3 regions of the Streptomyces sp. NPDC005438 genome follow, and region 1 is predicted to be linked to each of the others. Evidence: riboswitches for the same ligand, from Rfam matches in the RefSeq annotation. Region 1 holds a riboswitch; each other region holds the start of a gene.

What was found. Region 1 has a riboswitch for cyclic di-AMP ahead of ABZT14_RS02575 (NlpC/P60 family protein). Riboswitches for the same ligand answer to the same signal wherever they lie in the genome.
Region 2: it holds a riboswitch for cyclic di-AMP, as region 1 does, so the genes downstream of both, ABZT14_RS24900 (M23 family metallopeptidase) here and ABZT14_RS02575 (NlpC/P60 family protein) in region 1, are expected to answer to the same signal.
Region 3: it holds a riboswitch for cyclic di-AMP, as region 1 does, so the genes downstream of both, ABZT14_RS10395 (M23 family metallopeptidase) here and ABZT14_RS02575 (NlpC/P60 family protein) in region 1, are expected to answer to the same signal.

Annotation. Positions count from the first base shown of each region.
Region 1 covers NZ_JBEXEP010000001.1:607,409-615,322, reverse strand. The annotation lists gene ABZT14_RS02590 (hypothetical protein) at 1-213, shown strand, start outside; gene ABZT14_RS02585 (hypothetical protein) at 421-1,191, shown strand; gene ABZT14_RS02580 (hypothetical protein) at 1,303-1,659, shown strand; gene ABZT14_RS02575 (NlpC/P60 family protein) at 1,760-2,860, opposite strand; cyclic di-AMP (ydaO/yuaA leader) riboswitch at 2,867-3,020, opposite strand; gene ABZT14_RS02570 (hypothetical protein) at 3,192-3,743, opposite strand; gene ABZT14_RS02565 (helix-turn-helix transcriptional regulator) at 3,740-3,985, opposite strand; gene ABZT14_RS02560 (DUF3060 domain-containing protein) at 5,016-5,726, shown strand; gene guaA (glutamine-hydrolyzing GMP synthase) at 5,820-7,409, opposite strand; gene ABZT14_RS02550 (chorismate mutase) at 7,867-7,914, shown strand, end outside.
Region 2 covers NZ_JBEXEP010000016.1:90,152-98,065, forward strand. The annotation lists gene ABZT14_RS24895 (pitrilysin family protein) at 1-602, shown strand, start outside; cyclic di-AMP (ydaO/yuaA leader) riboswitch at 842-1,034, shown strand; gene ABZT14_RS24900 (M23 family metallopeptidase) at 1,107-1,982, shown strand; gene ABZT14_RS24905 (HPr family phosphocarrier protein) at 2,529-2,810, opposite strand; gene ABZT14_RS24910 (GNAT family N-acetyltransferase) at 3,194-5,914, shown strand; gene ABZT14_RS24915 (DUF5998 family protein) at 5,943-6,545, shown strand; gene ABZT14_RS24920 (nucleotide pyrophosphatase/phosphodiesterase family protein) at 6,542-7,744, shown strand.
Region 3 covers NZ_JBEXEP010000004.1:18,016-25,929, reverse strand. The annotation lists gene ABZT14_RS10410 (winged helix-turn-helix domain-containing protein) at 892-1,614, shown strand; gene ABZT14_RS10405 (isocitrate lyase/phosphoenolpyruvate mutase family protein) at 1,623-2,459, shown strand; gene ABZT14_RS10400 (PP2C family protein-serine/threonine phosphatase) at 2,542-3,729, shown strand; cyclic di-AMP (ydaO/yuaA leader) riboswitch at 3,977-4,154, shown strand; gene ABZT14_RS10395 (M23 family metallopeptidase) at 4,167-5,294, shown strand; gene ABZT14_RS10390 (hypothetical protein) at 5,619-5,978, shown strand; gene ABZT14_RS10385 (hypothetical protein) at 6,257-6,490, opposite strand; gene ABZT14_RS10380 (PrsW family intramembrane metalloprotease) at 6,679-7,914, opposite strand, start outside.

The DNA of each region.
Region 1 (7,914 bases):
CACGCCCCGGGACCGTACGGGGCACCGGCCCAGCCCTACGGTCAGCCACCCGCGTACCAGCCCCAGCAGGGGCCGGCGTCCGCGCCGAACCCGGGACAGGGTGGGCACCCCACCCACGCTCCGGGACCGTACGGCGCTTCCCCCCAGCCCTACGGCACCCCTCCGACGCCCCATGGGAAGGCCCCCGGCCACCAGCCCCACGGGCAGGGGTAGTTGCCGGGTGGGACGTCCGTGACCCCTGGCTGACCAGCGACCCGGCCCCTCACCGCCACCGCGACAGCGCTACCCGACCCACCCCGCCGGCCCTGCCGCACAACCAGGCGAGGAAAGCGGAGGAAAACCGACGGAGAGCGGTTCGGCCAAAGCCCCTATCCTCCGTGGGGCCGTTCAGACGAGCGGCCCCACTAGGGGGAGGACCTCGTGAGCAAACGCCTGGTGTCGAGGATGCTTCGCCAGATGGGCAGCCAGGAGACCGTGCGGGTCGTCGGCAAGATCCCGGTGAGGCGACTGGCCCGACTGGCCCTGGTAGCCGAGGAGTTCGGTTTCGCGTACCAGGACACCCACCACGCGGGCGAAGGCCAGTACACGCGGAACGTGATGATCCTCGGCCGCGACCACAGCCCGGAGGCGCAACGGAGAGCGATGGAGAACTCCGTCCGCTTCCCCCAGGCCGGCAACGGCGGCGACCTCCCCGGGATGCTACGGGGTGGCACCCTGCGGCCCCTGCCCGATGTCGCCCCTCGCCTGGAACTGCTGGAGGCGCGCATCAACTTCGACCTCACCCGGCCGCCCACCCGGAACGAGGCACTGGCTCTGGCGGTGTTGGCCGTCCTGGCCCTCGCGGTCAACGTCGTGGCGTTCAGGTCCGACCCCGACTTCCTGCTGATGATCCTTTGCCTGTACCTGGGCGTACTCGCCCTGGGAAGCGCCCTCTTCCTGTGGGCCCGTCGACGCAACGCCCACTACCGACAGGTGTTGGACCAGGCGGGCTTGGTCCCGGTACCAGACCGGGACGGCCGCCTCCGCTACCTGCCTGGGCCACCCGACGACACCCCGGCCGTTCCCCGGTACGTCGTGCCCCCACCACCCCCGCGCGCGCCCACACCACCCCCGTACGCGCCACCCCGGCCGGTCCATCCGCCGATGCCCCCGCAGGCGCCGGGGCACCCCCGGCAGGGGGCCCGGGACTGACCTCGCGGGGCCCCACGGCTGACCGGTTCGCGGACGCACCGGGCCCCGGGCCTTCGGCCGAGGGGGACCTCGGTGAACGGGTGCCCGGAGGCCGGTGGTTAGGCTGCGGCCATGGACGTACTGATCCATCTGTTCGTCGGGCTGCACATCATCGGGATCGCCGCGCTGCTGGGCGGGTTCCTGTTCCAGTTGAAGGCCATCGGGCCCGGAGAGGCCCGGGTCTCCCCCGGCATGTGGCACGGCGCGCTGACGATGCTGCTGACCGGAATGATCCTGGTCGGCCTCAACCAGGCCGACGACAACCCGGTCAACAACCTGAAGATCGGGATCAAGACCGCCGTGCTCGTGGTGGTGATGGCGCTGGTCTACCTCCAGCGGGACGAGGAGCGGGTACCCGCACCCCTGTTCACCGCCATCGGCGCGCTGACCACGGTGAACATCTTCGTGGCCGTGCTGTGGACGAGCTGAGGCGACACCGGGCGAACACCCGGCGCCCCGACCACGGTCACGCCTGACGCCCCGCGACGAACGGGGACGCCGGCGTGACCGTGAAGTGTGGTCCGGCGCCTCAGGCCGGGCGCACCGCGCTGTGGAAGGGCATGTAGTCGATCGACTCGTAGCGGATGTTGGTACCCGGCTTGGGCGCGTGGATCATCTGCCCACCGCCCACATAGATCCCGACATGGCTGATGTCGTCGTAGAAGAAGACCAGGTCGCCCGGGAGCATCGACGACTTGGACACCTTGGTCCCGACCTCGACCTGGTCCCAGGTCGTACGGGGCAGCTGCACCCCGGCCTCGGACCAGGCGTCCAGGGTGAGCCCTGAGCAGTCGTAGGAGTTGGGGCCGGTCGCACCCCAGACGTAGGGCTTGCCCAGCTGCTTCTTGGCGAAGTCGATGACCTTGCGGGCCTTGGCGGAGTAGCTGCCGTCGTCGGGCACGTCCTGCGGCGGGGGCTCCTTCTCCCGTTCCTTCTCCCGCTCCCGCTCGCGCTGTTCGGCCTTGCGGCGGGCCTCCTCGCGCTTCTTCCGCTCGATGGCCGCCAGCCGCGCCTTCTCCTCGGCGGTCAGCTTGGACAACAGCTTGCGCGCCTCGGCCAGCTTGCCCTGGACCGTCTGCTTGTCCTCGCGCAGGGTGGCCTGCTTCTCGCTGAGGGACTTCAGGCTCTTGCCGGCCTCCACCCGCTGCCGGTTGGTCTGGCGCTGCTGCTCCTGGAAGTCCTTGACCGCCTCCTTCTGGCGGCCCGTCATCCGGTCCAGCAGGTGGGACTGCTTGAAGAAGCCCTGGGGATCCTGGGTCAGCAGCAGGGTGGCGGTGCCGGACACACCCCCGGTGCGGTACTGCGCGGTGGCGTAGTTCCCCAGGGTGCGGCGGGCGTCGTTGAGCTTCTCGGTGCGCTGAGCGGCCTTGTCCAGCAGCTTGTTGACCTTGGTGCGCTGCTGGTCGGTCTGCTCCTTCTTGGCGTTGTACTTCTGGGTGGCGGTGCCGGCCTCCCGGTACAGGGTGTCGACCCGCTCCTTGACCTCCTCCAGGGAGGGCTTGTCGTTCGGTGCGGCCTGGGCGCTCTGGGCCAGCATTCCGACCGAGGCGAGGGCGACGGTGGTGACTCCGACCGCCGGACGGCGGGAGTGGGCGAGTATCCCGCCGCGGGGTTTGCGATGCGACGCCAAGGTCGCGGCTCCTTCCGTGGACCGCCTACCGGGTTAGCTGTCGGGTTCGGGCTTCGGAAGGTCGCCCTACGGAGGACACGCGTCGCATGTCCCCTGATTCACCCCGGTGTTGCCTGTGGGTCCCCGGTTCCGGTGAGACCGGACTCGACGGGGCAACCCGTGTCGACGCCTTCGCCGACTGGGGGTACGGGTCGCCTGGCAGGGCACGGTAGCCAAGAAGTGGGGTTGCTGTGAAGCCTGGGGCTCGATACGTCCGATATCTCATCGTTACCCCACGTCCGGCCCCAGCGCCCCGGTCATCCGCGGGGGTTGCTCGGCCCGTCGCGACCGCCTACACCTCGTCCCCACCCAACGGCTCGTCCTCCACCCGCAGTACGGCGATCCACAGCGGCGACAGGAAGTGGGTCACCAGCAGGAGGAAGCCCAGCGCCGCCATCGGCCCGGACAGCTCCCGCAACGAGGAGCCCAGGGCGTGCGCGGCCACGCAACCCACCAGGGCGACCAGCAGCCCCCAGCGGGTGAGCTGGTACGCCCGCGCCATCACCACGCCGCGCTCGGCCTGTTGGCGCTCGTCCAGCATGTGGGGGCGCAGTTCCAGCAGCCCCCGCGTGGCCGAGTTCAGCATCCCGGTCAACGGCACCCACATCACCAGGGACAGCAACAGAGCCAGCGCCCACCAGGGTTCGCCGAGCGCGCACATGGCGATGGCGGAGCCGGCCATCAACGAGGTCACGGCGATGTGCCCCAGCACCAGTGTCGTGCGGCGGGTACGGGTGGCATGGAGGTGCCGCCCCTCCTCGCGGTTCATGGTGCGCAGCGTCCACCGGTCCCGGCGGCTGGGCTCGCGCCCCGTTCCGGCGGCGGGGTTGTGGGGACGGGTCATGTCTGCCTCCCGTAGATCTCGTCGGTTAGGGGGGTGAACGGTTTCAGGGAGAACAACGCCTCCACCGGCAGGCCGAAGAACGCGGCGATCCGCAGGGCCAGGTCGAGACTCGGGTTGTACTGCCCGCGCTCGATGTAGCCGATCGTCTGGTAATGGGCCCCAACCGCCTCGGCCAGCTTCTGACGGGAAACCTTCCTCTCCGCCCTCACCACCGACAGCCTGTTGTGCACCTGCTCGCTCATGTATAAGGAGTACTACATTTCTCAGCGGTACCGCAACAGCGGGGACTGACCTCACAGGAACCCACCGAACAAAGCGACCCTCGGAAGCCTCGGCCGACCGGGCGCCCAGGGCCCCCAACTCCGCCGCCCACCAAGCCCGTTGGGAGTGGGGCGGGGTACGGGCCAGGGGGCGACCGGACATCGGACCGGCTGGGACCCGGGGCACCCGGAAGTACGCGGCGACGCCCGGGGGCGGGGCGCCGGGGCCACCCTCGGGTCGCCCCCCTTGTGGCCCCGCCTCGAACCGGTCGACCCCAACGAAGGGTGGGAGCACTGCCGTCGGCCGACCCCCGTCCGACGGGATCCGCTCACCACCAGGGGCGCCCCACAGGGAGCGTGCCGCCGCTCCCTCCATGCCGCACCCCCTGACGGCCGCGACCGCATCCAGACCCTCGGCGTCGGACAGGTCGCGAGGCCGGAGCCTCCGCCGTACCCCCTTCCCGAAACCCCTTCCCTACAGAGACTCCTGGAGACGTACGGAGAAAGGGGCCGCGCCCAGGAGCCGGCAACCTCGTACGGAGCGAGCCGGCCACCACGGGCCGAGCCCCTCCCTCACACGAGGGAGCGCATCCCGCACGAGGAACCGTCAGGAAACCTTCCTGTCCCCCTCGACCGGCGAAGGGCACCGGCCCGTACCCCCCACCCGCCTCCACGACGGAACCCGAGGCGAGCCCCAAGTCACCGCCCCCACGGAACCGTTGGGAAACCTTACTTACCGTCCGTCGGGCATCCCTGACGCGTCCTCACCCCCCGGCACACGCCCGTCCGGCGGCAGGTGGCACCCCACCCGACGGCTCCGCCCACCACCCCGTGACCCGGCCTACAAGTCCCCGTTCCCACAAGGCTGTTGGGCACCGTGAAAGCCACTAGGTTGGCCCACCCGGGGTTCCCCTGGGCAGGTCGGTAGGGAAGGCTGTGCCCTCGTTCCCGTCCGATCCGTAGAGCCCGGAAGCCCCAGAAGTCCCCCGAAGACGCCGCACCGAGGAGTCCCGTGAAAGCCCCGAGCCCCAGGCCCCGTCACCTGCTGCTGGTCACCGCCCTGCTGGCCCTGGCCGCCTGCTCTCCCGAAGGGACCGACTCCGACTCCGGCGACGGCGGGAAGTCGGGCGAGCGGACCGTGATCAACGGAACGTCGGAGCGTCGCACCGTGGACTGCGGATCGGGCGGGGAGGTCAGCCTGTCCGGCGCCTCCAACAGCGTGACGCTCACCGGGGAGTGCGCCAAGGTCGACGTCACCGGGGCGAGCAACACCCTGAACGTCCAGAAGGTCGGCACCCTCAACGTCACGGGCGCCGGCAACACCGTCACCTGGGAGGAGGGCCTCGACGGGAAGAAGCCGAAGGTCAACCTCAACGGGGCCGGAAGCAGGGTCAACCAGGGCAGGGTGAAGGGCGGGACCGACCAGGAGGACGGCGGAACGGGCCAGGAGGACGGCGACACCGGCTCCGGCGACCGCTTCGTCGCCGGCAGCGAACGCAGGGAGAAGGTGGAGTGCGAGGGCAACCAGGTCCTGACCGTCACCGGCTCCCGTAACACCCTCACGGTGCGGGGCTGCGAGAAGGTCACGGTGATCGGGACCGGCAACACCGTCGCGGCCGACCAGGACACCACCGAGGTACGGCTCATCGGCAGTCAGAACACGCTGTCCGCCCCCGGCTCCCCCAAGGTCACCGACCTGGGAACCGGTAACAAGGTGAACTGACCCGGACCGGACGGTACGGACCGCCCGCCGACGGTCCCGGACGCGGGGGTGGTACGACTCCACCCCCGCTACTCCCCCACGGGGAGGGGAGGTTCACTCCCACTCGATGGTGCCCGGCGGCTTGCTGGTGACGTCCAGCACCACCCGGTTGACCTCCGCGACCTCGTTGGTGATCCGGGTGGAGATCCGCTCCAGCACGTCGTACGGCAGACGGGACCAGTCGGCGGTCATCGCGTCCTCGGAGGAGACCGGGCGCAGGACCACCGGGTGACCGTAAGTACGGCCGTCCCCCTGGACCCCGACCGAGCGGACGTCGGCGAGCAGCACCACCGGGCACTGCCAGATGTCCCGGTCCAGTCCGGCCGCTGTCAACTCCTCGCGGGCGATGGCGTCGGCCTCCCGCAGCAGGTCCAGCCGCTCGCGGGTGACCTCCCCGACGATGCGGATGCCCAGTCCGGGCCCGGGGAAGGGCTGGCGCTGCACGATCTCCTCGGGCAGGCCCAACTCCTCGCCCACGCGCCGCACTTCGTCCTTGAACAGCTGGCGCAACGGCTCGACCAGCTCGAACTCCAGGTCCTCGGGCAGCCCGCCCACGTTGTGGTGGGACTTGATGTTGGCCGTACCGGAGCCGCCACCGGACTCCACGATGTCCGGGTAGAGCGTGCCCTGCACCAGGAAGGCCACGTCCGCCCCCTCCTGACCCGCCTCGACGACCAGTTCGGCCTGGGCCTGCTCGAAGACCCGGATGAACTCCCGGCCGATGATCTTGCGCTTCTCCTCCGGGTCGGAGACCCCGGCCAGGGCGTTGAGGAACCGCTCCTGGGCGTCCACCACCCTCAGCTGCACCCCGGTGGCGTTGACGAAGTCCTTCTCGACCTGTTCGGTCTCGCCCTTGCGCATCAGCCCGTGGTCGACGTACACGCAGGTCAGCTGGCTGCCGATGGCCTTGTTCACCAGGGCGGCGGCCACCGCCGAGTCGACTCCGCCGGACAGCCCGCAGATGGCCCGCTTGTCGCCGACCTGGGCGCGGATCGCGGCCACCTGCTCGTCGACCACGCTGGTGGTGGTCCAGGAGGGGGTGATGCCCGCGCCCCGGTACAGGAAGTGCTCCAACACCTGCTGGCCGTGGGTGGAGTGCATCACCTCGGGGTGGTACTGGACGCCGAACAGCGACCGTTCCTCGTCCTCGAAGGCGGCCACCGGAACGGTGTCCGTGGCGGCCGTGACCGTGAAGCCCTCGGGGGCGGCGGAGCAGGCGTCACCGTGGGACATCCAGACCGTCTGCTCCTCGGGGGTGCCCTCGAAGAGGGTGGAGCTGCCCCGGGTCACCGTCAGCGTGGTGCGGCCGTACTCCCGGGCCCCGTTGTTGTCCACCGTGCCGCCCAGCACCTGGGCCATCAGCTGGAAGCCGTAGCACATCCCGAAGACCGGGACCCCGGCCTCGAACAGCGCGCGGTCGATACGGGGCGCCCCGTCGGCGTACACCGAGGAGGGGCCCCCGGAGAGGATGATCGCCGCCGGTTCACGGGCCAGCATCTCGGCGACCGGAGTGGTGGAGGGGACGATCTCGCTGTAGACCCTGGCCTCGCGTACGCGTCGGGCGATGAGCTGGGCGTACTGCGCGCCGAAGTCGACCACCAGGACGACGGCGGATGCTCCGGTTTCGGGGGGCGTGGGTGCCACAGGCTGCCTTTCGGCGGAGGGGAGGGACGTGCGCTGCTCCGCACCTGTGCGGGCCGGCCCTCCCGGGAGTACGGGCGGACGCTGGCGATTCTACCGGTGCCCTCCGGCCCTTCCGGTGCCGACGGTCACCGCTCCGGCGCCGGTGGGAGCCCCCTGGGTGCCGTCGGACCGGGCCGGCTCTCCTCCCCGGGGGCGGCCGGATGGTCCAGGACCTGACGTAGGTCTCCCGGCATTACACCCGCGACTCCCGGCGGTTCCGACGAGGTGCATACTGGGGGCGTGTTCACCACCCGCGCCCCTCGATTTAGCTATGGCACCGGCCCGGCCGGCTGCCAGCTGGAGCGATGGTGCGCTCAGTGAGCCACTGACATCCGACAGGCGCCCCGGGTCCCGTACCCGGGGCGCCTGTGGTGTGCCGGGTGACGTGGTCCCGGGGCCCGAGCCCCGAGGGGAAACCGTGACACACACCTCCAGCGCTCCCGCCCCGGCTCCCGAGCGGTCGGCC
Region 2 (7,914 bases), on a different contig from region 1:
CGGTGCAGACCCAGCTGATGATCGGTCGGATCGGTGCCGACCGGCACGACCGGGTCTGGCCCGCCCAGGTGTTGGGCACCTACTGCCTGGGCGGCACCCTCACCTCCCGGCTGGACCGGGTGCTGCGTGAGGAGAAGGGCTACACCTACGGCGTGCGGGCCTTCGGCCAGGTGCTGTACTCCACGCCCGACCAGGGCGGCGCCGCCCTGATGGGCATCAGCGGCTCGGTGGCCACCGATGTGACCGGTCCCGCGCTGGCCGACCTCCGCCAGGTGCTCGTCACCCTGGCCGAGGAAGGGCTGACCGAGGAGGAGCGGGACACCGCCGTACGCAACCTCGTCGGTGTGGCTCCCCTGAGGTACGAGACGGCCAGTGCCGTCAGTTCCACCCTCGCGGACCAGGTGGAGCAGCACCTCCCCGACGACTTCCAGGCCCAGCTGTACGCCAGGCTCGCCGAGACCGGCACCGTGGAGGCCACCGCCGCGGTGGTCAACGCCTTCCCGGTGGACCGGTTGGTGACGGTTCTGGTGGGCGACGCGGAGCAGATCGTCGAGCCGGTGAAGTCCCTGGGCTGGGGCGAGGTGAAGGTGGTCAGCGGCTGATCCGGTCGAGGCTGACGAGACGTTTGCCGAGGTCAGCGGCGTGAGAGTGAGCTGACCCCGGAGAAGAACCCCTGGTGCGATCCAAGGCACCAGGGGTTCTTTATGTCTGCTTTGAAGGTCTTTGTCGGGCCTCCCGTGTGGCCTGCGTGACAAAAGCCCGGATCTGTTTGCCGATTCTCAGATGTCCCCTTTAGCGTCGTTCGCGTTGTCCGTCAGAAGTGACCGCAGGACGCGGCCGACGGCAGCGATCGCCGAGTCCCCGAGGTGTCGACCTGGGGAGCCGGGGACCCAACCGCCTGAGTCCCGCCGAGGGCCAGGGGGGCTGACTGAGGCCCCTGGGGTGAATCGGAACATCCTCCGTCGAGGTGCCCGTAGGAGACCTTCCTGCTCCGAACCCGACAGCTAACCCGGTAGGCGAGAAGGAGGGAAAGGAGCACGCCGCTCATGGCGTTCAGCCGTCTTGTTGAACAGTGCCGCCACAAGGTCACTACCCAACGTAAGCAGATGATGATTGTCGGTGGCAGCGCTCTCGCGGGGGTCGGGCTGGTGACCGGTATCGCCACCGCCTCGGTGAGCGACGAGGGGCAGTCCAGGTCGGCCACGGGTTCCGGCGCGGTCGACCGGCCCCTGTCCGGTTCGCTGGACGACCAGGCCGAGACCCAGCGTGAGGAGGCCGGGGGCAAGGGAGGCAGCGCGTCCGGCGAGGGGAAGGACACCGGCCGCAAGGACGGTGCCGAGGACTCGCACCAGAAGCGCGGCGACGCCGACGCCGGCGGGAAGAAGCCCGGGAAGCCCGAGGACTCCGGGAAGAAGCAGCAGGAGAAGAAGGCCGCCGAGAAGGCGCAGAAGGCCGAGGCGGAGAAGAAGGCCAAGGAGAAGGCCGACAAGGAGAAGGCCGACAAGGAGAAGGCGGACAAGGAGCGGAAGCAGAAGGCCGACCGTTCCCAGCGCTCCAAGCCGGCCCCCAAGCCCAAGGGCTGGGTCTCCCCGATCGACGGCGGCAAGGTGACCACCCCCTACAAGAGCGGTGGCGCCCTGTGGTCGTCCGGCAAGCACAGCGGGATCGACTTCGCGGCCGGCACCGGTACCAAGGTGCGGTCGGTGTCCGCCGGGACCGTGGTGGTGGCCGGCGACGGCGGCGCCTACGGCAACAACATCGTGGTCCGCCACAACGACGGGACCTTCACCCAGTACGGGCACCTGTCGAAGTTCAGTGTCTCGCTGGGCCAGTCCGTGAAGGCCGGACAGCAGATAGCCCTCTCCGGTTCCACCGGTAACTCCACCGGTCCGCACCTGCACTTCGAGGCCCGGACCACCCCCAACTACGGATCGGACATGGACCCGGTCAACTACCTGCGCCAGCACGAGGTGCACGTCTGAGCAGGGAGTACCGAACGGGCCGGCCCGCACTGCCGGACCGGGTCACCCACCCCACGGTGACCCGGCTCCGCGCAGTCAGCCGATGACCAACGAGGTCGGTCCGACCGCTCACCCCGAGGTCCCCGGAACCCGCTCGTTCCGGGGACCTCCCCTCGGTCGTACCGCGTGTTCGCGCTCGTGCGGGGCACCGAGCCGTCCCCGGACGGGCCCCCGCTCGTCAGGCCGGCCGGCTGCCGAAGGGGTACGGCCCTCCCGGCCGTATCCCTTCGGGGCGTTCCGTGCTGGTGCCCCGCCTCACCCCGGGGCCCCACCTCGGGGGCGCTGCCATGGAACGGGGCGCCACGCGAGTCCCGTAACACTCCGGGGCTCCACCAGGGGTGACCGGTGGGCTGACGCCTCGGCCCCGGGAACCCCGGCCGAGCCGAGGTTCACCACCGCGAGCCCGCCCGGGTCGGCCCGGGACGAGCCGGAACCGTACCGGGGTCGTCGCCGGTCAACGACCGGGCGGAGGCGGCGGGTTGGCGGACGCGGTGTCGGGGTGCCGGATCAGTCGGGCGCCGGCAGTTCGTCCAGCCCCCGCGAGACCAGCTGCGCCATCCGGTCCAGGGCCTGTTCGGCCCCCTCACCCTCGGCCGCCAGCACGATGGCCTGCCCGTGTTCGGCCCCCAGGGCCAGCACTCCCAGCATGGAGGCGGCGTTCACCGGGTCGCCGCCCTCCTTCCTGACGGTCACCGGAACTCCCACCCCGGCAGCCGCGCGGCAGAACACCGCCGCCGGGCGTGCGTGGAGTCCGTCCGGCCAACCGATGGTGACCTGGCGCTCTGCCATGGTGGTGCCCTTCCCTGTGGTGGCGTTGTCCGGGCCAGCTTGGCACGTCTCCCGAGGTGGGGACGTACCGCGTACCACCTGGCGGACACCCGGTCCCCAGCAGGGCGGACCGGCGCCCTCCGCAACCTCCCGGCGCGGAACGACCAGACCAGACCGGTCCGGGCTACCGCGAGGCCCCGGTCTCCCCGGGAGGGCCTCGCCCCCAGCCAGCCGTCCACCGGGGGAAGGGCGAACCGGCCCTCTCCGTACCGCCCCGGTGCCACCAGGCCGGTCCAGGCTCAGGGGCCCAGGGACGGCCGACCCCCTCGGCACGGGGCGGCGGGGTCTCCTCGTGAGGCGGGCGCGCACCCCTGTCACCGCCCGGCCCGCTCTACCCTGGGGCCATGGACACGCCCGTGGATCGCGCCTACCCCACCCACTGGGAAGCCGACGTGGTGCTGAGGGACGGTGGTACGGCCCGTATCCGCCCCATCACACCGGACGACGCCAAGCGACTGGTCGACTTCTACGAACAGGTCTCGGACGAGTCCAAGTACTTCCGCTTCTTCGCCCCCTACCCACGGTTGTCGGACCGCGACGTCCACCGCTTCACCCACCACGACTACGTGGACCGGGTCGGCCTGGCGGTGACCGTCGGAGGGGAGTTCATCGCCACGGTCCGCTACGACCGCATCGACGAGCGGGGCCTGCCCGCCTCCGCCCCGGCGGACATGGCCGAGGTGGCCTTCCTGGTGCAGGACGCCCACCAGGGCAGGGGAGTGGCGTCCACCCTGCTGGAACACATCGCGGCGGTGGCCAGGGAACGCGGTATCCGACGGTTCGTCGCCGAACTGCTGCCCGCCAACCGCAAGATGGCCAAGGTGTTCACCGACGCCGGCTACTCCCAGCAACGCAGCTTCGAGGACGGCTCCCTCCACCTCACCCTCGCCCTGGAACCCACCGAGAAGTCGCTGGCGGTCATGCACGGCCGTGAGCAGCGGGCCGAGGCCCGGTCGGTACACCGGCTGCTGGCACCCGGCTCGGTCGCCGTGGTGGGGGCCCGCCGTACGCCGGACGGTGCCGGCCGGACCGTACTGGAGAGCCTGCGCACCTCCCACTTCACCGGTCGGGTCTACGCGGTCAACCACCGGCTGCCCGAGGGCGAGGAACCGGCCCACCTGGGAGGGTTCCCCGCCTACCGCTCGGTGCGTGAGGTACCCGAACCGGTGGACCTGGTCGTCCTGGCCGTGCCCGCGGCCCGGGTGCCCGAACTGGTCGCCGAGTGCGGGGAGTGCGGGGTGTCCGGGCTGGTCATCCTGGCGGCCGACTTCGACCGGGACGAGCAGCGCCAACTGGTCCACCAGGCAAGGGCCCTGGGGATGCGCATCATCGGCCCCAACGCCTTCGGGCTGATCAACAACGCCGAGGACGTCCGCCTCAACGCCACCCTCTCCCCACGCGCCCCCGCACTGGGCCGGGTCGGCCTGTTCACCCAGTCGGGAGCGATCGGCATCGCGCTGCTGGAGGGGCTGCACCGGCGGGGTGCCGGGCTGTCCAGCTTCGTGTCCGCCGGCAACCGGGCCGACGTCTCCGGCAACGACGTGCTCCAGTACTGGGACGACGACCCCCACACCGACCTGGCCCTGATGTACCTCGAGTCCATCGGCAACCCCCGGAAGTTCACCCGCCTCACCAAGCGGACCGCCCGCCGCAAGCCGGTGGTCGTGGTGCGCGGCGCCCGACACAGCGGCAGCGCCCCGCCCCCCGGCCACGCCGCGCCACCCACCCGTACCCCGGACGCCACCGTCTCCTCGCTGCTGCGCCAGTCCGGGGTGATCCTGGTGGACACGGTGACCGAACTGGTCGACGTCGGGCTGCTGTTGGGCCACCAACCGGTACCGGAGGGACCCCGGGTGGGCATCGTCGGCAACAGCGAGTCGATGTGCCTGCTGACCTACGACGCCTGCCTGGCCCGCTCGCTGCGCCCCCGCCCCCCGGTGGACCTCACCCCCGCCGCCTCACCCGAGGACTTCCGCGCGGCCCTGTCCGAGGCGCTGGCCTCCGAGGAGGTGGACGCGGTGGTGGTGGCCGCCATCCCCTGGGTGGGCGACGTACCGGCCGCGCGGCTGGCCCGGGCACTGGGGGAGACCGCGCGGGAGTCGACCAAGCCGGTCGCGGTGACCCATCTGGCCATCGAGGGGTTGGAGGAGGAACTCGCCCACTGGGGCATCCCGGCCTATCCGGCTCCCGAACGGGTCGTCCACCCCCTGTCCGAGGCCGTGCGCTACGGGCAGTGGCTGCGGGAGGCCGAACACCCCGGCCGGGTACCGGAGTTCGAGGTCGACGAGCCGGGGGCCGCCGCCCTGCTGGACCGGGTCACCCCCCAGCCCCCTCAGGAGGCGGACGACCCGGTCGCGCGGGTCGGGGAGGCGGTACCGAGCCGGCCCCTGGACCCCTCCGACGCGGCGACCCTGCTCGGGGCCTACGGCATCCACCCGTTGTCGGCCCTGCCCGCCCTCGACGTGGAGGCGGCGGTACGGGCGGCCGACCAGCTCGGTTACCCGGTGGCGCTGAAGACCACCGCGCCCCACCTGAGGCACCGCGCCGACCTCGGCGGCGTACGGCTGGACATCCCCGACGCCACCGGGATGCGCCGCGCCTTCGAGGAGCTGACCGCCGCGTTCGGCGCACCGGAGGAACTGCGGCCGGTGGTCCAGGCCATGGCGCCCCGGGGAGTGGACACCCTGGTCCGGGCCTCGGTGGACCCCTCCATCGGCGCGGTGCTCTCCTTCGGACTGGCCGGCCCGCCCTCCCAGTTGCTGGGCGACGTCGCCCACCGGCTGATCCCGGCCACCGACCGTGAGGTCGCGGAACTGGTGCGGGACATCAGGTCGGCTCCGATCCTCTTCGGTTGGCGGGGCGCCCGCCCGGTGGACACCCCGGCCCTGGAGGACCTGCTGTGCCGGCTGTCCCTGCTGGTGGACCAGCACCCGCAGGTGGTGTCGGTGGAGCTGGAGCCGGTGGTGGTCGCCTCCCGGGGGCTGACGGTGCTGGGGGCCTCGGTGCGGGTCGCCCCTCCGCCGTCCAGACCCGACCTGGGAGCCCGTCGACTGCCCGACTACTGATCCTCTCCGGCCCCTTAGGATGGCTTCCATGGCGAAGACCGGCACGACGACCCAAGGGCTGCGCTCGGCGATCGAGCGCAGTGGCTACTACCCCGCCCTGGTGGCGGAGGCCGTGGAGACTGCGGTGGGTGGGGAGGCGGTGACCTCCTACCTGGTGCACCAGGAGACCACTTTCGACTCCAACGAGGTCCGTCGCCATGTGACGGTTCTGGCCCTGACCCCGACCCGGTTCGTGGTCAGCCACACCGACGAGCAGCCCGGGGACGGCAGCGGCGGCAACCACTCCTACGCCACCACCGCCACCGAGTCGGTGAAGCTGGAGCGGATCTCCTCGGTGGTGCTCTCCCGGGTGGTGGCCAACCCCGAGTCGTACACCCCGGGCACCCTGCCCCGTGAGGTGGTGCTGACCATCGGCTGGGGCGCCGTCAGCAGGCTGGACCTGGAGCCGGCCAACTGCGGGGACCCCAACTGCGAGGCGGACCACGGGTACACCGGTTCGGCCACCGCCGACGACCTGTCCCTGCGGGTCAGCGAGGCGGGCGACGGTGCCGACACCGTGCGCCAGGCCCTGGCGTTCGCCCAGGCGCTGTCCGAGGCCACCGCCGCGCTCGGCGTCGGGTCGCACCGTTGAGGGCGGAGGGCCACTCGTACGAGTCCGCCTCGGCGGAGCCCGTTCCCCTCGATCCGGCCACCCTGCCGGTGCCCAGGTACGGCGAGGCCGCGCTGGCCGACCTGTTGCCGGCGTTGGGGGCCCGGTTGGGGGTGCCGGGGCTCAGCACCGGCCTCGAACTGGCCCCCGCCGACCGGGTCTGCGTCTTCCTGGTGGACGGTCTGGGCTGGGAGGCGCTGCGGAACCACCCGGTGGAGGCGCCGTTCCTGCACTCCCTGTTGCCGTCCTCGCTGAACGGCGCGGGCGTTCCCCTCACCTCCGGTTTCCCCTCCACCACCGCCAGTTCGCTGGCCTCGGTGGGCACCGGACTGCCGCCGGGGCGGCACGGGTTGCCCGGGTACAGCGTCCGCAACCCCGACTCGGCGCAGCTGATGAACCAACTGCGCTGGCAGCCGTGGACCGACCCCCACCACTGGCAGCCCCACCCCACCGTCTTCCAGCTCGCCCACCAGGCGGGCATCTCCACTTCCCAGGTCACCGCACCGCACTTCGAGCACACCCCGCTGACCCAGGTGGCGCTGTCCGGGGGCACCTTCCTCGGGGTGCTCTCGGCGGAGGACCGGATGGACACCGCGGCGGCCCAACTGGCCGCCGCCGACCGGGCGTTGGTGTACACCTACTACGCCGAGCTGGACTCCAACGGCCACCGGTACGGCATGGACTCCGACGCCTGGCGCGGACAGCTCACCTACGTGGACCGGCTGGCCCAGCGGCTGGCGGAGCAACTGCCCCCGCGCTCCGTCCTCTACGTCACGGCGGACCACGGGATGGTGGACATCCCCCTGGACCCGGCCGCCCGGTACGACGTGGACGAGGACTGGGAACTGCGCGCGGGCGTCGCCCTGTTGGGCGGCGAGGGGCGGATGCGCCACCTGTACGCGGTTCCCGGGGCCGCCGGTGACGTGCTCACCGTCTGGCGGGAGGTGCTGGCGGACCAGGCCTGGGTGGCCAGCCGGGAGGAGGCCGTGGCCCTCGGCTGGTTCGGCCCCCGCGTCGAGGACCGGGTGCGCGAGAGGCTGGGTGACGTGGTGGTGGCGGCGCGGGAGGACATCGCGATCGTGGCGACCCGTACCGAGCCCAAGGAGTCCGCCCTGATCGGTATGCACGGTTCGGCTACCCCCGAGGAGCAGTTGGTGCCGCTCCTCGACGTACGAACCTGACCGCCGAGCCCCGAAAGGCCTTCCGTACCCGTGCCCGAACTCGCTCTCCCCGGCCGCCTCGTGGGCCGGGGGAACGGTTCACCGTGTCCACCCTCTCCCGAGCCGGACGCCGGACAGGGGCCCGGCCTCCGTGGCAGGCTGTTCCCGGAACCCCGACCGCCCCGAAAGGT
Region 3 (7,914 bases), on a different contig from region 1:
GGGGTGAGCTTGTTTGGGTGGTTTCCTTGATCGGTTGCGGTTCTGGTTGCGGTTCTGGTTGTGGGGTGGTTGCGGTGCCGGTTGCGGGTGTTGGGGCAGTGTCCGGGTTCTTGGATGTTGAGGCGTTGGCCTCCTGGTTCGGTCGCTTGTTGGGGCAGTGTTCTGGTTACTGGTTACTGGTTGCTGGGTTCTGGGCGCTGGGGTCACTGTCCGGGGTTCTGGATGTTCGGTGTTGCCCCCGTGGTCCGGTTGCCTGTCGGGTCAGTGCCCAGGACCCTGGATGCTGGGGTGGGGCCAATGCCCTGGGTCTTGGCCACTGGGGCAGCGGCCACGATCTGGTCCCGGCCGGGGTTGGTGCGACGTGGGGTCGGTCGGTGCCGCTTAGGGGTGGGGGGAGTTGCCCCCGGTGTCGGGGTGGGTTTGCTTGGGTGGCTGCCTCGTTCAGTCCTGGTCCTGGTTCCGGTCTCCGGGGCCCGCTTCTGGTCGTTGGGGGGGGGAGGGAAGCCGGGGTCTCCGTTGCCCGGGCAGTGCCGGGCGCTGTCGTTGGGTTCGGGTCGTCCCCTGGTCCCGGCCCCAGTTGCGGCCCCGGTTGCTGGGGCAGTGCCCGGGTTCTTGGATGTTCGGTGTTGCTCCCGTGGTCCGGTTGCCTGTCGGGTCAGTGCCCCGGATTCTGGTCGCCAGGGTCAGCGCCCAGGGCCCTGGATGTTGGGTCAACCACCCCGGTCCGGTCACCCGTCGATCAATACCCAGGACCCTGGATGCTGGGCGCAGCCCCCTGGGTCTTGGCCTTGGCCACTGGCGCAGCGCCCCCGAAGCCCACCCACCAGGACAGCGCCGCCGCCCCCGACAGTTCGGTCACCGCCGAAACGACGTGGGCGCATCCTGGGAGGCATGACGCCCACCCCACCCCCGGGCCCCTCCGGGCCCCGGCTGGCCGCCCTCGCCGGGTTGCTGGCCGACCAGACGCGGGCGGCCATCTGCCTGGCCCTCCTCGACGGGCGGGCGTGGACGGCCGGCGAACTGGCCCGCCACTGCGGTGTCGCCCCCTCCACCGCCACCGAGCACCTCAGCCGGCTGGTGGACGGTGAACTGCTGGCCGAACACCGGCAGGGGCGGCACCGCTACCTCCGGCTGGCCGACTCCGGGGTGGCCCACCTGGTGGAGGACCTCGCCGCCCAGGCGGCACCGGACACCTCGCCCCCGCGCGGGCTGCGTGCCCGGGGTGCCAGCGAGGCCATGGCCCGGGGCCGTACCTGTTACGACCACCTGGCCGGCCGACTGGGCGTCACCCTCACCGAGGCCCTCACCACCCGGGGCCTGCTCGACCAGGGGCGGGGCTGCGCGCTGACCGACCGGGGGGTGAGCTGGTTCACCGACCTCGGCGCCGCGTTGCCGACCCGGGCCAGGGGCCGCCGCCCCCTGGTCCGGCTCTGCCTGGACTGGACCGAGCGGCGCCCCCACCTGGCCGGGGTGGCCGGGGCGACCCTGTGCCGGCACGCCCTGGAGCGGGGCTGGTGTGAACGCATCGGCAGTCAGCGGGCGGTACGGCTCACCCCGTACGGCCGGGACACCCTCGCCACCCTGCTCGACCTTCCCGCCGACCACCTGCCCTGAGGAGTGCCATGACCGGCGACCACCCACCGCGCCCCGCTCCCGAGACGGCGTCGGCCTTCGCGGCGCTCCACCGGCCCGGGCGGCCCCTGGTGCTGCCCAACGCCTGGGACCACGCCTCCGCCGCCGCCCTGGTCGAGGCCGGGTTCCCGGCGGTGGGCACCACCAGCCTGGGCGTGGCCTCGGCCGCCGGGAAGCCGGACGGGCAGGCCGACACCCGTACCGAGACGCTGCGGCTGGCCCGGAGACTGGCCGCCCTGCCGGTGCCGGTGACGGTGGACGTCGAGGGAGGGTTCGGAACCGACCCCAGCGACCCCGGCGACGCCAGCGACCCCGCCGAGGTCGCCGACCTGGTACGGGAACTGGCCGGCTACGGGGTGGCCGGCGTCAACCTGGAGGACGGCCGCCCCGACGGTTCGCTGCGCCCGGTCGACCAGCAGTGCCGGCTGATCGTGGCCTGTAGGGAGGCGGCCCCGGGCCTGTTCCTCAACGCCCGTACCGACACCCACTGGCTGCCCGGCCATCGCGCCGGGACGGACCGGCGGCTGGCCGCCTACCAACAGGCGGGCGCCGACGGGCTGTTCGTCCCGGGACTGCGGGACCCGCACACCATCGAGCGGCTGGCCGCCCGCCACCCGCTGCCGCTCAACATCCTGTACGCCCCCGGTGGCCCCGAGCTGCCGCTGCTGGCCGCACTGGGGGTGGCCCGGGTGAGTACCGGTTCCCGGCTGTTCCGGTTGGCCGTGCACGAGGCGGTCCGTACCGCGCGGACCGTGGCCGGACGGCCCGCCCCCGTCGCCCCGCCCACCTACCTCCAGGCCCAGGGCTGGGCGCTCGCCTACCGCTGAGCCTTCGCCTCACGCTCGGGGAATTCGCCCCGGTGGCCCCGGACAACTAGCCGCACGGCGCCAACCGGGTCAAGGTGGGACCGTGGCGGATGGGACACCGAGACGTTCGGACGGCGGTGAGGGCCGGGAGCGGTCCTGGCTGCGTGCCTGCCCGGCGATCTTCCTGGTGTTCGGGGTGCTGATCGGACTGGCCACCCCGGCCGGGCTCACCATCTCCCCCCTGTTCGCGGCGGCCTCCATGGTCGCCGCCTCCGTACTGTCGGTACGGGCCACCGCCCTGACCGGACTGGCGGCGGTGATCGCCGAGGGCGCCCTGGTGCTGGGCCTGGACGAGAACAACGCCCCCGCCCAGGGACCGATGCAGACCGCCACCGTGGCCACCGTCGCCGGACTCGCGGTGGTGTTCAACGTGCTGCTGAGGCGCAGCGGCGAGGAGCTGGCCTCGGCCCGGGACATCGCGGAGGCCGCCCAGCTGGCCGTACTGCCGGTGCCCGCCGACCGGGTCGCGGGGCTGCGGGTGGCCGCCCGCTACCAGGGGGCCCAGTCCGGGGCGTCCATCGGCGGTGACCTGTACGCGGTGCAGGACACCCCGCACGGGGTGCGGATGATCGTGGGGGACGTACGGGGCAAGGGGCTGGACGCGGTCGAGTCGGTGACCATCGTGCTGGGCGCCTTCCGGGAGGCGGCCGAGCAGGAGGACAGCCTGGAGGAGGTGGCCTCCCGGCTGGAGCGGGCCATGCGGAGGGAGGCCGCGCGACGTGGGCCGGGGGACGACGGGGAGACGTTCACCACCGCCGTACTCGCCGAGGTGCGCCCCTCCCAGCCGTTCACGCTGCGGCTGCTGAACCGGGGTCACCCGCCTCCGCTGATGCTGTACCAGGGCGAGACCCGGTTCCTCCGTCCCTCCCAGGCCGCGCTGCCGCTGGGCATGGACGAGTTGGGGCAGTGGCCCGACCAGTGCGACACCTTCGACTTCCCCGAGGGCGCGACCCTGCTGCTGTACACCGACGGCATCTCCGAGGCGCGGGACGCCAACGGGGTCTTCTTCGAGCCCGCGGTACGGCTGCGGGGCCACCACTACCGGTACCCGGACGAGCTGCTGGACGAGGTGGTCCGCGCGGTGGCCGAGCACACCGGGGGCAAGGCGGCGGACGACGCCGCGCTGCTGGCGGTCGCCCGGGAGGACTCCACGGTTCCCGAGGAGGTCACCGCGCGGGAGAGCCCCGCGATCGCGGAGGACTCCGCGCGGGTGGACGGGGCCGAGCCGTGACCGGTGTGACGGTCGGGGCGGCCGTGAGGGTTGTGGTAGTGGGAGCTGCCGGGGTGGTCGGGGTGGGAGTCACTCTCGGTGCCACGGGGTTCTGAGAACACCGAAACCTGCCCGGCTTTGCCCTCGGCTGACCGATAAGCGTCCGGGGCCCGGGGCCCAATTCCCCTACCCCGCTTGGAATCTGAGCCGCGGGTCTATTAACGTTCGATAACGCAGTGCGGTCGTCACCGCCGTCACCAGACGGCGCCGCGCGCCAACGCCGAATCCCCTCGGGGCGTCGCCACCAGCGTCACCTCACCATGGGGGAACCGGGGAACCACATCACCTTGGGGTGAATCGGGCAACTCCCGCCCAGGAGAGGCCCGTAGGAGACCTTCCTGCTCCGAACCCGTCAGCTAACCCGGTAGGCGTGAGGGAAGGAAAGGAGAACGCCACTCGTGGCGTCCAACAGGTATGCCCCCGAGGCCGGTTACGGCCCCGCTGGCCCCTCCGCCCACCTCCCGTACGACCCGTACGGCATGGAGGAGAGCGACCCCCACGGTTCCCCGGACCCCGCGCCCTACCAGGCGTACGGCCCCCGCATCGAGACCGACGAACCCGAGTGGAACCCCACCGCCGAGTCGGTGCGGCCGGTACGCGGCCGGCACCGGGTGGTGCGGCAGCGCGGCGGCATGGCCCGCAGCGGCGCGGTGCTCGGCGTCGGCATGATCGCGGCCGTGGGCGCCGGAGGCATGGCGACCGCCCAGGACAAGTCACCCACCGCCGTCACCATGCCCGACCTGGGCTCCACGGTCGACAAGGTGTCCGCCGAACTGCCGGCGGCCAAGGAACTCCCCGGTGTGGGCGAGCTGTTGGCCGACGACGGGGCCGACCGTACGGTCAACGCCGCCCCGCTGACCCAGGCCGGGCTCACCCAGGACGACTCCCGCAACGGACAGACCAACGCGGGTGAGGCGCTGCGGCACCGCATCCTCGCCCAGGCCGAGCAGCAGCGCGGCCAGGCCGAACAGGCCGCCGCCGACGAGGCGGCCAGCGAGGCCGCCCGCCAGGCCGCCGCCAAGGCCGCCGAGGACGCGGAGAAGGAGCGGAAGGCCGAGGCCGAGAAGAAGCGCAAGGCGGCCGAGGAGAAGAAGCGGAAGGCGGAGGAGAAGCGTCGGGCCGAGCTGGCCAAGCAGTACACCGTGCCGCTCTCCTCGTACCAGCTCACCTCCGGTTTCGGCGACTCCGGCGGCATGTGGCAGAGCAACCACACCGGCCAGGACTTCGCCGCCCCCACCGGCACCCCGGTGAAGGCGGTGCACAGCGGCACCATCAAGGAGGCCGGCTGGGCCGGGAGTTACGGCTACCGCATCGTGCTGGAGCTGGACGACGGCACCGAGATCTGGTTCTGCCACCTGTCCTCGATGAGCCGCACCAGCGGCAAGGTCACCACCGGCGACGTGATCGGCCGGGTGGGCTCCACCGGGAACTCCTCCGGCCCGCACCTGCACGTCGAGGTCCGGCCCGGCGGGGGCGACGCCATCGACCCGCTGGCCTGGCTGCGCGGCAAGGGCCAGCAGGTCTGACCCCGCACCACCACCCCGCTCGGCCCTGACCGGCCCCACCTCGGGTCGGTCGACCGTACCGGCACCCGGTGTGCCGGTACGCCGAGGAGGGTACGAGGTGCGACGGCGCCCCCTGGCCGGGCGCCCACCCGGGCCCGCTTCCGCGCGGCCCCGCGAAACCCGGTGGCCCAGACGTACCCCCCGACGTCTGGGCCACCGTCCTTTTCCCGGACGGCCCCCGGGGTGTGCGGGTCGGATGCCGGACGGGTGCCCACCGAGCCGGGCCTTCCCCGGGGACGGCGCCGTAGACCTGGGGCACGCCGGGTGGGAGCTGGGGGTGCCCCCATGCGTGTGGTCAAGGTGGTGGGTCAGGACGGCGGCATGAGGACCTGGTTCCGCGCCTACTACCAGGACGAGGGTCTGTGGCTGTACTTCGAGACCGATGACGAGGGCTGGGCGGCGCGTCAGGTCGAGGTCAGGGAGCGGGACTCACGGCCGGTGACAGCGGCTTCCCTGGCGGAGGTCGTGGACCTGCGTGACCATGCCGATCTCGCGGCGATGGGGCGCTATGAACGGCGGTACGGCGTTCTCGCCGAAGGCCCCACGGACGGCTGGTGGGACCTGCCCCGTACATCGGAGATCTCCGAGGAGGAGTTCGAGCGGTGGTGGACCAGAGCACGGCAGGCTCTCGGCGACTCATCCTGACCTGACCGGCCGCGGATCGGAGAAGGTGCCGTGGGGAGCACGGCCGAAGAGGCCGTCGGCCCCTCGTCGTGCGAGGCGGAGCGGGGCCTGGGCAAGGCCTGGGCGGGGTGCCTGCCCCGTCCACCTGGTCGGGGGCCGGGTGTGGAGGCGGTACCGCACCTACGGGGTACCGGCGGGGGTGGCCGGCCGTGAGGGACGGCAGGGCGGGGCGAGCGGCGGGTGGCCGACGCCACGGGTGGGCCGACGAGCCCGGGGAGCGGTCGGGGCGCCGTCCGGGGTCAGTGGCTGGGCGGCCACACCGCCCACAGGTCGCCCTCGTCGGTGACCCGTTGGCCGGGGTAGGCCGCGCGCAGCCGTTGGCGTACCGCGTCCGCCTCCTGGGGCGGCAGGCCCTCCACCTCGCCGTGGACCAGCACCGCGCCGCCGAGCCGGGAGGCCCACACGTTCCGTCCGTGGAAGGCGTCCTCGACGAGCAGCTGGTCGGGGACGAGCCAGCTGTCGTTTGTTTCCATGACACGTTGCACAAGCGGCATTCCGTCAGCACCCCCGGGGTCGGTGAATTGTCTGAGCAAACCTCAACCAGCCGCAGAATCAAGGGAATTGGCGTACTGGTTCGCATTCGATGAACGCTTTGCTTCCGAATGCGCGAGCCACTGTATGCGTTTGCTCTAGGGAATGCAACGGGGGTTCGAGGGAACGGTCAGACCTCCCGCTCCGGGCGGTCGGCGCCCGGGGCGGAGCCGTTCGGACCGGCGGGGGACCCCGGTGGCGGACGGTCGGGCATCGGTGGCCACCCTGGTCGCCGGCCGTGGGGGCCTGGCCGGTGACCGGGCCCCGACGGCCATACCCACCCGGAGGTCGGGCGCCATCCACCGGGCGCCGGACCCGTGGGCGCCCCCACTCCGGGGAGCGCCCCCGGAAGCGCCCAGGTGCCCGAGGGGGGCCACGGGGGTGCCGCGTACGGGGTGGCCGGAGGACCGGGGGCGGCCCAGCCGCCCCCGTACGGCGGGGGATGGGTGGCGGGGGAGAGGGCGTAGGGGGTGGCCTGGCCCCAGGGAGCCAGGGCGATCCCCGGCGGGGGGAACAGGCGGGCCGCGTGAGCGGTGGCCGGACCGCCCACCCCGTGCCGGCGCCACATGTCGTGGAGCAACTCCCCCTCCCGCGCGGGGAAGTCCGGTTCCGGCACCCCTCGGGCCATCCGGTCCCGTAGCAGGGCGAGCGCGGTGGCGTACCGCTGGTACGCGGCGACCTCCCGCGCCCCCGCCGGGCCCAGCGTCTGTCGGGCGTGACTCCGGGCCAGCGAGCGGGCGCCCGCCACGGACAGGCCCCAGGGCTCCAGCGGCCCCAGCCAGCCGGCCGCCGCGTAGAGCGGCAACACCGCCCGTACGGTGCGCAGTTGCCGGCGCCGGGTCCACAGCGCCCACCAGACCAGCAGGGCCAGCAGGGGCGTCATCACGGTCCCGTACACCGCGAGGAACCCCAGCCCGCTGGCGGTGCCGTTCCACAGCGAGTGCAGCGCCATGGCGACGAGCAGCCCCAGTACGGGCGCGGCCGTACGGGCCTGCCGGCGGTCGGCGGGGGCGGCGGCCAGCAGCCCGAGGCCGATGCCGGTGGCCGCCGCGAACAGCGGGTGGGCGAAGGGGGACAGGCAGATCCGTACGAAGAAGGTGACCGCCGTCGCCTGGCCGCCGCCCATCGTCTGGTCGCCGTCGTAGGCCATGCCCAGGTAGAGGATGTTCTCGGTGAAGGCGAAGCCGGTGGCGCAGATGCCGGCCGCCGCCAGACCGGCCAGTGGTCCGGTGAACTGCCGTGGGCGCACCAGGTACAGCAGCGCCACCGGTACCGCCTTGACCAGCTCCTCCACCACCGGGGCCACCAGGGTGGAGCCGAGGGAGTCCACCTCGGCGGGGGAGTAGCGCTCCCCCAGCCACAGGCT